Regions from separate parts of the Lysinibacillus sp. NPDC086135 genome, predicted to be linked through region 1. Evidence: riboswitches for the same ligand, from Rfam matches in the RefSeq annotation. Region 1 holds a riboswitch; each other region holds the start of a gene.
What was found. Region 1 has a riboswitch for cobalamin ahead of nikA (nickel ABC transporter substrate-binding protein). Riboswitches for the same ligand answer to the same signal wherever they lie in the genome.
Positions count from the first base shown of each region.

Region 1 (4,278 bases):
AATTGGCGCAAACAGTCCCAACAAGCCAATGACCAGCAGTATCGTTAGACTAAATAATCTTTTAACATTTGCACGTTTTTTATGTAATAGACTCACTTCAATCTCTCCTGTCCTTCATCATCAGATGAGGATCCAATAGCCGATGCAACACATCTGTGCATAAATTTGCAAGCACATAGATGACAGCAATAATCAATACATAGCATTGTACAACCGGGTAATCCCTGTTAATAATGGATTCGATTAAAAACCTTCCGAGTCCAGGCCAACTAAAAACCTGCTCCACAATTACTGCACCACCAAGTAAATTACCAAGTGTCATACCTAATACAGTAGTCAACGGAATAACAGCATTTCTTAAAACATGACGTACGAGGATCACTGAGTTTTTTAATCCCCTTAGCTGTGCATATTGAACATAATGCTGTTGTAATTCTTCAATGATGGTTGTACGGATAAATTGAACGAATAACCCAATTGTTGGTAAAGATAGTGCGAGTGCGGGTAAAGCTAGATGTGCTAGTGTGCCCTTTCCATTTGTCGGGAAGATCCCTAATTTCAGACTAAATACATATAGTAGTAAAAAACCTAACCAAAATGTTGGAATCGATACACTCATGATAGTCAATAGTCTAATTATTTTATCGATGATGGAATGCTTATACAAGGCACTTATGATCCCTAATGGCATACTTATTCCTAAAATCAACACAAATGCAGCAACAGCTAATTCGATAGTTGCTGGTAATTTTGCGAATAGCTCATGCGCTACTGGTAATTTACTAACAAAAGATGTCCCAAAATCTAAATGTAAAATGCCTTTTATCCATAACAAATATTGAATAAGAAAAGGTTTGTCAGTTCCAAGTTCTTCACGCAATGCTTGAATGGCTTCCGCTGTTGGCGCAACTCTTGCCAATCTAAGAATGACCTCAGCAGGCTCTACTGGAACGAAACGAATAAATACAAAGGTCAGGATTGATACGCCCAATAATACAAAAGGCAATGTCAAAATTCTTTTTAAACAAAACATCCATGTTGATTCATACATGCTGTCACTTCCTAATCAATCCTATGATAAAGAGAGAGCTGTCTTTGATCGACATACTCTCTCTTTTACAGTTATTTTTCTTTTTCCATTTGTGCATATGGAATATCATATTCAGATGCACGTGGAGCAAAATCTTTCATATATGGCTGATAAATCACGTTATTTGTTTCGTAAGATATAGGATAGAATAGTGCTTGGTCATGGAACTTTGTTAAAATATCCGTATAAAGTTGCACGCGCTCTTTTTCATCTGTACCTACTAATAATTGATGAATTTTAGTATCGATTTCTTTAGCATTTGGTAAGCCTAATTTTGCTTCATAGACACCATTAGCGTTTGGTGTAGCTGATTCATTAGCAAAGCTATGTGGATCTGTTGGTGGTCCATTTGTACGCCAGAAATTAATATCAACTTGATTATCCATTAATTTTTGCAGACCTACAATCACATCTGCGCCTTCTAAATTCAACTGTACCCCTATTTTTGCTAGTTCACCTTGCATTAGCTCCGCCATTGGCTTTTGAATCGCATCTGTAGCAATGTAGATTAAATCTAACGTTAGTGGCTGTCCGTTTTTAGAGCGAATTTTTTCACCCTTCTGAAGCTTCCATCCCGCTTCCTCTAACAATTGTTGCGCTTTTTTGGGATTATATAAAATTGGCACTAAATCAATATTGGCATATGGAATAGCATCCCAAAATAGTGTATTGGCAACCTTTTCTGTACCATGTGTAATACTATCAACCATTTGTTCCTTATTGATTGCATATTGAATCGCTTGGCGAACCTTCAATTCTGCTAACGGGCCAGACTGTGTATTGAACAGTAGCGCTTTTGTAGACAAAGGTTCAGACGTAGCGGTTTTATATTTACCACTATCTTTTAAATACGTATAATTATCTAAACTAATAATGCCTCGACCATATATTAAATCTAATTCTTCGTTTTCAAAGGCCAATGAAATAGATTCTGAATCAGGGATGATTTTTACTTTTATTTGTTCTACAAGAGGTTTTTCCCCCCAGTAGTTTTCGTTGCGACTGAATAGAGCGTACTCATCCTTTTTGTAATCTGTTAAAACCCATGGGCCTGTCCCAATTGGCGCATTAATTGCATCTTGGGTCGCATCACCTTTAGGGAATCCATTATCACCTAAAAAACGGAAAGGTCTTACAAAGGCAAGCTCGTTTAAAACAGGATAATACGGTTCATCCAGTTGCAAACGAATTGTAAATTCATCCACTTTCACAACCTCTTTTATATGGTTTATCATACCCATCCAAGAATGCATATCACGATTTGCTAAAACGGCATCAAAGTTTCGTATTACATTATCTGCATTAAAAGCTGTTCCGTCTGAATACTTAACATCTTTTCTTAAATGAAAAGTATAAGCAGTTTTATCATTAGAGATGTCCCAACTTTCTGCTAGTTTCGGCGTAATTGTTCCATCATCGTTATATTCAACCAATGATTCATAGACCATTGCTTGTGCTGTCATTTGATTTGGTAAATATGTATGGGGATTTAATGGACCTACATCTAATGGCCACCCAATCGTGATCATTTTTTCGTCTGTCTGTTGTTTCGATGCTGTCTCTCCCTTTCCATTGCTTGTACAGCCCGTGAGTAAACTGAACATCAAAATAAGCGTGAAAGGAAGTAAATACTTTGTCAATCTCATTTTCTGTCTCCTTCTTTGTTTGTGGTGCACTAAATAAAGAATTTAAAGATTGAAAGAAGGCATAAAAAAACCTTATTCCAAAAGAATAAGGACAGAATAACTTACTTTAAGTAAGCCTCTATCCATCTCCCTATCTTTCGTAGATCATCAATGAATCTCTTTACAAGCAGGCATTCTGGCTCATGAATCATGATTTTGCTTCACCTTCCCAAGTAATTACTCAGTGGTTATCGAAACAAAACTCCTCATTTACAGCTGCGGGACAGCATGGGATTTACACCCATTTTCCTTTTAATTGAATGAAAGCTTATTTCACTCAAACTTGTAATGGTTGCTATGAAATTAGTATTAAACATAACAGGTTTAAACATAACATGCTCTAATGTTCACGTCAATTTCATTTTCTGAATATAATAAAAATCTTATATATTATGACTAACATAACAAGGCTAGGTATCTTAACCCTGACCTCGTATAACTACTTTTTATTTTTAGTCACGCTTCTTCAATGAAAACAGAAGATAGATCGTATCAATTTCATGGGATTCTTCCAAAACCCACGAGGTTTGGCTTAAAATCCGCTGCAATCCCTCTAGCCCAAGATATTGGATTTGCACGCCAACAAACTCTGTAAATCCCAAGTATCCCGGATTTACATGCGCTCGGTCAAAAATTAATGAACCCGTGACCCTAGCGTCCTCCGGAGAGTTAGTATAGAAATGGTTTAGATTTTCAATAATATCTGAATCCGAACCGTACTCAAATAGACCGCCCTCCGATGAACAGAGCTGAATCCAGTCGAAACGTTCTAAACACATCTTTAATAATGCCTCTGGTTGATTCCAGTCATAATGAATAATATTGAGGGTAATGTCCAGGTCTTGAAAGCGTTCCCCTGGCTTCTTCAAAACGTCGATGCATCGTTTGGCAAAATTGGGGCCGTAAGTATCGATATCTAAAATATTGATTTCAATCTTGCGTTCCTTTAATAATTCTGGGTCCGATTCTTGAATGAGAATTAAGGTGTTAATACTGTCGGTAGCGGCTCCCCCAGCGATATTGAAGAAACAAAGGTTCCGTTCAGGGAATTGCTTGAGCTGGGGGAGCAAAATTTCCGACTGGCGCCGGCAAAGATCCCTCAGCCTGATCCGAAGTCCCGTGAAAGAAGTTTGCTTCACCGCCCACTTGTCCCGGAAACCTAATTTTATCCCGGTGGTTAAGTCGGGGCCAAGTTTGTACAGCAAAGTACGCATGCCGCTAAGATAGGAATTGTCAAAATTCGACATTTCCACAAAGATGTTGCGGATAAAGCCAGGCATCTTTTTTAATGATTCAATGCTCTTGGCTGACTTGAGACAGCTCAAATGATACGCTTGTTCATCAATACTTGCGTTGAAAAGGGGATGTGTAATATCCAAAATCGGCAATTGAATATCATTCTCGAAAACGGCATAAAGAATTGACTTATTTTGATTTGCATTGTCCACTTTATCACCACTCTATTTATCAATTTTCAAACCCATTTAGGTGATCAAACAACAA
Region 1 is NZ_JBIVCA010000013.1:76,530-80,807, reverse strand. It holds gene ACIPKN_RS17125 (ABC transporter permease subunit) at 1-96, opposite strand, end outside; gene nikB (nickel ABC transporter permease) at 98-1,051, opposite strand; gene nikA (nickel ABC transporter substrate-binding protein) at 1,123-2,736, opposite strand; cobalamin riboswitch at 2,885-3,077, opposite strand; gene ACIPKN_RS17110 (hypothetical protein) at 3,228-4,223, opposite strand.

Region 2 (4,278 bases), on a different contig from region 1:
CGTTCCAGAAACAGCTACCGCAGCTCCTGTCAACATTGATCCACCCACTAAAATAATATATTTACTGCGCTTAACATGAACACCTAAATGCTTCGCGCGTTCTTCACCATATAGCAGAACATTTAACTCGCGTCTTTGTGTCCAAAGCATAATGGTGCCAATTATGACAAACGGGATAATCATCTGAACATAAGGCCAACCACGCATCGATACTGAGCCAAGCAGCCATCCGATAACTTGGCGAAGCTCTTCACCAGATAATGCAATCATTAAAGAAATCAAGGAACCTAAAAATGAACTAAATATAACCCCCGTTAAAATAAGAGTTTCCATTTTTAACGAGTGGTCTACTATTCTAGCAAAGCCCATAACAGCTACCATCGTTAATATGGCACCTATCATACTAAAGGTCGGCAATGTAAAATGACCTACTACAGGTATTGATATACTAAAAAAAATCGTCATAACTGCGCCAACTGATGCACCAGAGGAAACACCTAACGTATAAGGGTCAGCCAAAGGGTTTTTTAATAAGCCTTGAAAAGCTGCCCCTGCAATTGCAAGTGACGCCCCTACAAGCCCTGCAAGCAAAACTCGAGGTAATCGAATTTTCCATAAAATATTGGCGGCTGTTTCATCAGCCGCCTTATTCCACAATACTTCTAGCGGAATATGAACCGAGCCTATCGCCACACCACACCAGATGCTAATGATTAGAAGCGTAATTGCTGTTACATAGGCTACAATTTTTTTACTCATTTAAACGCCTCAGGGTAGACGGCCTTCGCTAATTCCTCAAGACCATCTGCTAAACGAGGACCTTGACGACTTGTTATATTTTCATCCACTTGTACTATGGCTTTATTTTTCACGGCAGAGATTGTCTCAAAGCCTGCACGTTGTGGAATTTTCGTTAAAATATCAGGTACGTAATTATATGCCACAACAATGACATCTGGATTTTTTGCGATAATTTGTTCAGCATCAATTTTATACCAGCTATTTGAATCTGCTGCTACATTTTCGGCATGAATCATTTCTAGCATTTCATTCATAAATGTACCTTTACCAGCTGTATAAATTTCTGGCTCATCAGACGACTCTACAAAGACTTTTTTCGCCTCAACACCGTCAAGTTTTGTTTCAACTTCTTTAACTTTTGCCTTCATATTTGCCACAATTTTTTTAGCCTCTTCTTGTTTTCCTGTTGCACGACCAAGCTGTTCAATTGTTGTGTAAGTTTCATTAAAGTTTTTTGTATCCGCTACAACAAATACTTTTACACCTGCCGCCTCAAGCTGTTCAATAGCTCCTTTTGAATAACCCATACCCGATGCATGCGCAAAAACGATATCTGGCGTTAAAGCAATAATTTTTTCAATATTATAATCCATACCGCCAACCTTTTCTTTTTTAGTAACCTCTGGTGGATAATCGTCATTATCTGTCACACCAACTATTTCATTATTTAAGCCTAGGCCAAATAAAATTTCTGTGTTACTCGGAATGAGTGAGACAATTTTTTCAGGAGGTGCCTCTAGCGTAATATTCTTGCCAGTAGCATCCGTTATCGTCATTGGGAATGTTGCTTGTTCTACTTTTGTTGTCTCTTGTTGCTCAGAAGATGACGGCTTTTCATTTGTCGCCTCTTTTGTATTACATGCAGCAAGTAAGCCAATAGCTAAAAATGCTGATAACCCTATTTTCCAAATTTTCTTCATGTGAATCCTCCTTAGTCTATTTGTGCGTATAGTTTTTATTGTTTTTTTGATTTATCGATACGTTTTAGTTTTTGATCGCCTAACATTTTGGATTTATCGCCCAACTTTTTGAGTTTATCACCTAACATTTTGGATTTATCGCCCATGTTTTCAAATTTATTGACATTCATCTTCCAAAACAAATACCCCTCATCATAAAATAATGAGGGGGTCAAATTTGCACAAAAATACATATACAAAATCCACCATCCTATCCTCGTAGGCTACAACGTGTTTTCTATAAAGGCAGGTCTCCTGGCTCGTGCTCCATACGCTTTTTCAAGCCTTCCCGAAATTTTCAGTGGCGCAGATTGAAAAAACTCACACATACAGTGGCGGGACCGCATCGGAATTACACCGATTTCCCTTTTCACTTTACTAAAGTAAAGAACCTTTATAATATTCAGTTGATTTTATTATACATGAAAATGAAAGAAGTCGCCTCCATTCGAGACGACTTCTAAACAATCAATTATACCTTGGCATAATTGCGTCCGGGATCGGCTTTGTGCTTAGGCCTGCGTGATGCAGGTCAGTTAGCCGTTATCGCATGGATGCGATGATTTTAGGCTAACATCCTATGTGAACTTCTTTCCGATTCCGTGACATTCGCCAGAGGCTTTGGGCCAACGTGATGTTGGTCACTCAGTAGTCGCCACAGGACGTGGCGTTCTTAGACTGAGTTCCTCTATTTCAGCAGGTGTTTGGACACCTGCCGAAATAAGTTAGACTATATCTGAAAAATACTGTACCGTTTTCATTGGTGCACCCATTTCTCGTAATGCCCATGTGTGCTCTAAATAAATATCTGCTAGCTTCTCATATTTGCCGCCGAATCTTTGTGCCCATTCGACAGCTACAACACTTTCATATAAATGTGCCATTTTCTCTGCAACCCTTTTTGCCTCAAACGTTTTCGTTGCATCATCTAAACGGCTAAATGTTTGCAAAGTTGCACCTAGTTTTGCTAATTGCTCCGCTACAATTTCGACTAATGGACTGTCAGGTAGTTTTTCTAGGCGCTCTTCCATGACACGAACAAACAAATCATGCACATGAAACTTATCAACTAAGCGAATGAGCTCTAAAGCTAAAATATTCGCAGTCCCTTCCCACACAGTAAGTACCTGTGCATCTCTTAATAACCTAGGTGTAACAAAATCTTCAATATAGCCGTTTCCGCCATGTAATTCAATGGCTTCACTAGCATAATGTACAGCTTGCTCTGCCGTTTCTTTTTTCATGATCGCAATATACAAGCGGTTTAAAATAATGTCTTCTTTATTCCCTCGCCCACTAGTTACTTTATCGTACAGCTGAATAAGATCAAAAACTGTGGCAACTTCTACATGAAGCTTGGCAGCGAATTTCCCTAGTGTATCCTGAATCATAGGATATTGCGTTAAAGACTTACCAAACGCATAACGATTTGTCACATAATGCTTCGCCTCTAAATATCCACGGCGCATAATACCGATAGAAGCAACCGCATTGCAAATTCTTGATAAATTAAGTGCCTCCAGCATATAATAAATTCCTTTATTCGGATCACCTACGACATAAGCTAGTGCACCATCAAATTCCACCTCACCTGAAGGCACTGCTTTAACGCCAAGTTTATCCTTTAAACGCCGAATGCGTAGGTTATTAACTGTGCCATCCTCATTTCGCCATGGAACTGCAAACAATGTTAAGCCCTTTGAGCCTGCCTGAGCCTCTTCCATGCGCGCCAATACCATGGTTACTCCACACATTCCTGCATTAGATGCAAAATATTTCTCTCCATATAAAAGATACTGATTGCCGTCCTGTCTTGCCTTCACAACATTCGCTCCAACATCAGAGCCACCTTGACGCTCCGTTAAAAACGTGGCCCCCTCATATAGCTCTGTCTCTCCTGTTGCACAAACATGTGGTAAAAAGCGCGCTTTCACCTCATCACTCGCATAATGATCAAGGAGATAAGCCGTTGCCATCGTTAAAGTAACAGGACAGTAAAAGCCTGGCTCAGCATGTGATAGTATATAGCCTTGAGCAAAGCTATAGACATAGTTACCCTTTCTACCTAATTGCGGAATATCCTTATGCACATAGCCAACAATGCCGGTATTGTACGTCTCTTCAATTGTTCTTTTATAGCCATCATTGACCCAAACCTCTGACACTTCTTCACCATAGGCATTATACCTTTGTAATCGAGGTTCACCCTCTCTATCCGTATGCTTGGCTCTCACATCAATATCTCCAGCACAAAGCTCACCAAAATCTGTTAGCTCACGTTTTGCATAGTCCACAAACTCTTTATCTAGCATCATTTCTAAAACTTTATGAAGTGTATCATTTTCGTTAAAAAAGTTTGTTGTTTTCATTTCTTCCTGCTGTAAAACTTTCATGCTATCTCACCTCTTGTCCCTTCAAGGATTGTTTTAGTATTTTGCCCGATGCATTTCGTGGTAACGCTTCCACACGTTCAAAGATGCGTGGAATTTTATATTTAGCAAGACGCTCCTCCAAATAA
Region 2 is NZ_JBIVCA010000007.1:16,966-21,243, reverse strand. It holds gene ACIPKN_RS10950 (FecCD family ABC transporter permease) at 1-759, opposite strand, end outside; gene ACIPKN_RS10945 (ABC transporter substrate-binding protein) at 756-1,721, opposite strand; gene ACIPKN_RS10940 (hypothetical protein) at 1,757-1,960, opposite strand; cobalamin riboswitch at 1,989-2,171, opposite strand; gene ACIPKN_RS10935 (acyl-CoA dehydrogenase family protein) at 2,486-4,153, opposite strand; gene ACIPKN_RS10930 (class I adenylate-forming enzyme family protein) at 4,155-4,278, opposite strand, start outside.
Region 2: another riboswitch for cobalamin. It lies ahead of ACIPKN_RS10940 (hypothetical protein); the one in region 1 lies ahead of nikA (nickel ABC transporter substrate-binding protein).

Region 3 (4,278 bases), on a different contig from region 1:
AACGGTGTCCAAAAGTTACCGAGCATTTTTTTATACTTAGGATAAGCCCAGCTAAAACGCACATCATCCCAGTTTAAAATGTTAGAAGAGCGCCCGTTGACAATTCCTGTTGAACGGTTCGGTGCATCCTTGTCCATAATTTGTCGTTTTGTAATCGTTGTCATTGTTACTTCCTCCTAGCTCGCGCAAGACTCACATTCTAGCAATTCTACAGACGTTGAGCGCACGTAATAAGTCGTTTTTACACCGCTCGCCCAAGCATTCATATGCAATGCTAGTAAATCTTTCGCCTTAATCGTATTTTGAACATATAAATTAAGTGAAATGCCTTGGTCGATATGACGTGCACGTGCAGCATTTTGCTTGATTGTCCAATTTTGATCGATGAAATAAGCAGATTTATAATACCAAGTCGTTACAGGTGATAAATCTGGTACTGTAACTGGAATTTTATAATCCTTCTTCTCCTCTGAATAACTCTTTTGGAAGATTGGATCAATCGTAGCCGTACTGCCCGCTAAAATGGACGTTGAAGAGTTCGGTGCAACTGCCATTACATAGCCGTTACGCATGCCTTTTTCAGCAACCGCGGCGCGTAAAGCGTTCCATTTATCGCTGTCATAGCCACGTTTGTCAAAATACGCACCCGTATGCCAATCTGAGCCATCAAATAATGGGTAAGCTCCTTTTTCACATGCCAAATCGTTAGAAGCACGAATCGTTAAATACGCAATTTCTTCATATAGCTTGTCCGCAAATTGTACAGCTTCCTCTGACTCCCATTGAATTTCTTTCAGAGCTAATAAATGGTGCCAGCCAAATGTGCCAAGCCCAATACCACGGTAGCGTAGGTTCGTACGCTCTGCTTGTTTTACTGGAATTGTATTTAGCGCAATAACGTTATCTAACATACGTACTTGTACTGGGATTAATCGTTCTAGAACACCGGCCGGTACTGCTCTACCTAAATTAATAGATGATAAGTTACATACAACGAAATCTCCAGGCTTGCGACGTGTTACGATGACATCATCTTCTAGTGTAATAGATTCGAATTCAGTAGCCGACATATTCTGGAAGATTTCTGTACACAGGTTCGAACTGTAAATCATCCCTTCATGCTTATTCGGATTCATACGATTTACTTCATCACGATAGAACATAAACGGCACGCCTGTTTCTAGCTGTGAGCGCATAATACGCTTCATAATATCTATAGCTGGTACGACTTCACGACTTAACAATGGATTCGCGATACATTCCTCATATTTAGTACGGAAAGAACCGTCACCCTTTTTCTCATCGTAGAAATCCTCTAGTGAGTAGCCCATAACCTCTCGTACTTCATGTGGGTCAAATAAGTGCCACTCCCCACGTGCCTCAACAGTTTCCATAAATATATCCGGTAAGCATAGCCCTGTGAAAATATCATGGGCACGCAGACGTTCATCCCCATTGTTTAAGCGTAAATCTAAAAACGTAAAGACGTCTTTATGCCAAACATCTAGATAGACAGCAATAGCTCCTTGTCGTTGCCCAAGCTGATCGACTGAAACCGCCGTATTATTAAGCTGTTTAATCCATGGTAAAACGCCACTTGATGCACCTTTAAAACCTTTAATAGATGAGCCTCGGCTACGAATTTTACCCATATAAACACCAATACCGCCGCCGTATTTCGATAATGTTGCGACATCTGTATTCGTGTCATAAATGCTTTGTAAACTATCATCTACTGTATCGATAAAGCAACTTGATAGCTGTCCATGTGTTTTACCTGCATTCGATAATGTCGGTGTGGCAACAGTCATATATAAATTACTCATTGCCCAATAAGATTCACGGACTTTTTCTAAACGATTTTCTGTTTCATCCTGCATCAGAGTCATCGCAATGACCATCCATCGTTCCTGCGGTAATTCCACTGGTATTTTCGTGTAATCACGGACTACATAGCGGTCCATTAATGTTTTTAAACCAATATACGTAAACAACTCATCTCGACTTGATTCTAGATAAGAAGCGAGTTCCTGAAGCTCCTGCTCACTATATTTTGTTGTTAAACTTTCATGATACAATCCAGCTTCTGTATAGTGTGCTAAATGTTCTGGGAAAACTTTATAAACATCTTTCACTGAAACTCCACGACGCATTGCAAATTGATCATATAGTTTTTCTAAAAAAATTTGAGCTGCGACAAATGTCCAGTATGGCTCCTCCTCATCAATGAGGCTAAGCGTTTGTAAAATCATCGCATCTGCCCATGCTTCAAATGTCGCATTGTCGTTTTTTCGTAGCCATCGATCCGATAATCTTACAAAACTTTCGAGTTCATCCTCTGTGTAGTTTTTCTTGAGCTTAGCAATTTGTTGCTCGATTTGAATTGTCATGTAACATTCTCTCCCTTTCCTTCTCCAGCAACACAAAAAGCGATCACGCAACATTTATCGGTTACGTGATCGCTGTAAAATCGGAAATGGAAATGAAGGACATGCACACAAAGAAGTGAACAAATCTCTCGCCTCCACTTCTCAATCCCCGAAGAATGTGTTGCTGTCTTGAACAACTCGGCAGGTCTCCTGGCTCATGCTTCCTCCAAACGATGGCCTTCCCGTTCTTCACAGTGGCCAATTCATCATTTGTCAGCACTTACAGTTGCGGGGACAGCTTCGGCCTAAGATGACTCTTTTTCCGAATTCCCTTTTAAACCATATTGGTACCGCTCGTCCAAAATACTATATATAGTGTTTTAACTCCTAAACAAATCTAACATATTGTGTTTATTGTTGCAATAGGTGTTTTGCCCCTTGCAAGTTATAAAGTGCTACATTTTCTCGAAACAAGCCCAATTACAATGCAGTTTTACGTAGTTTTTCAAAATTTCTAGGAAATTTTTTTTGTGCTAGCTGCTCTTTTTCTGGCTGAATTCCTAGCAAAACTACTGCACAAGGACCAGCCGATTTCTCGACATCTAACGAACTTTTAACCTGTTGCTCGCCAAAAAGTCGGGTAAATTCGACTTGTAGACCTTTTGATCCAACTGGCCATACTTGCTGTACTATTCCCTCTTTCCACGCCTGAAAAATAGGTTGGAGCTGTGCCACATCTTCAGGCTGTGCAAGGATTTCATTGCCTACAAGCGGTAGTCCATAGGTGTACCAACTAAGCTGTTCATGCTTAGTTGCTGTGCGTTTTTGCTGCTCACCTAGCATCGTTATAGACAAACCTGATTGTAGAGTCGGCATATTGGACTCTGTACTACCGTCTATTTGCGGACAATTAAGACCCGTCTCATCAAAAACCTGCTGAATGCCTGCAACGTAACGAGACCATGCAGCATCCCCTGAAAAATTAGCGAGTATAATATGGCTTGGTAAAGCATTTGCAGCAAGCTGCTCTATAAAAGTAACACGCGCCGTTAAGTATGCCGTTAATTTGTCTGGAGCAGACACAACATCTTGTGGTTTTTCACCAATTGCTGCGGCATTATCAGATGTTGCAATCAACCCACCTATTTTTATTGCATTTCTCAATGTACTCGACCTTCCTTACGCATAAACACTTTAGAGAGAATTGGCATCGCAATGGCAACAATCACTAGATTTATGAGTGTTGCCAATGGAAGACTAGTCAGTGACGCCCAGTAAAATGCAGGACTAATGATAAAGTAAAATGGTAAAGGTGCAACAACACCATTGAAAACAAGTGCCACAGGCCATTTCCAGAAATGCATTCCTTTTTTATGCATTACCCCAAAGACCCATACAACAATAAACATTTCTACTGCGATAATAATATGTAGTGGCCCATATGGAAAGCCAGTAGTTAAGGCTGAGATAAAATGCCCAATGACTCCCGCAACCCCTGCTAATACTGGAGATAAAAATACAACGCTCAACAATGCAGGTGCAGAGTCAAGCGCAGCAGTTGAAATAAATGTTGGTATTTTAATGACTGCACCTACTGCACAAATTGCCGCTACCATGGCAGTGAGCGTCAATTTCATTAATCTTTGTCGATCCATCCCATTTCCTCTTTCCTTTTATATTTGGCTCGTCATGATAACGTAGGTTGATTTCCGTTCCGGTTGGGCGCTTGGTCGCTAACGCTTCACTTTCACGCAGAGCAAAGCTTCCTGGGGGCGTCCGATGAGCCGTTTCGCTTCGCTGCAGGGTCTCATTTGTAACGCTGATCCCCGAGGAGTCGCCCATCCTCCACCCCAATCAACTTATATGCATGACATACGTTTAGCAAAATGTCATCCTTAAATTCCGTTGT
Region 3 is NZ_JBIVCA010000002.1:352,450-356,727, forward strand. It holds gene ACIPKN_RS04850 (ribonucleotide-diphosphate reductase subunit beta) at 1-164, opposite strand, end outside; gene ACIPKN_RS04855 (ribonucleoside-diphosphate reductase subunit alpha) at 177-2,390, opposite strand; cobalamin riboswitch at 2,552-2,739, opposite strand; gene ACIPKN_RS04860 (hypothetical protein) at 2,850-3,533, opposite strand; gene ACIPKN_RS04865 (ECF transporter S component) at 3,530-4,024, opposite strand.
Region 3: another riboswitch for cobalamin. It lies ahead of ACIPKN_RS04855 (ribonucleoside-diphosphate reductase subunit alpha); the one in region 1 lies ahead of nikA (nickel ABC transporter substrate-binding protein).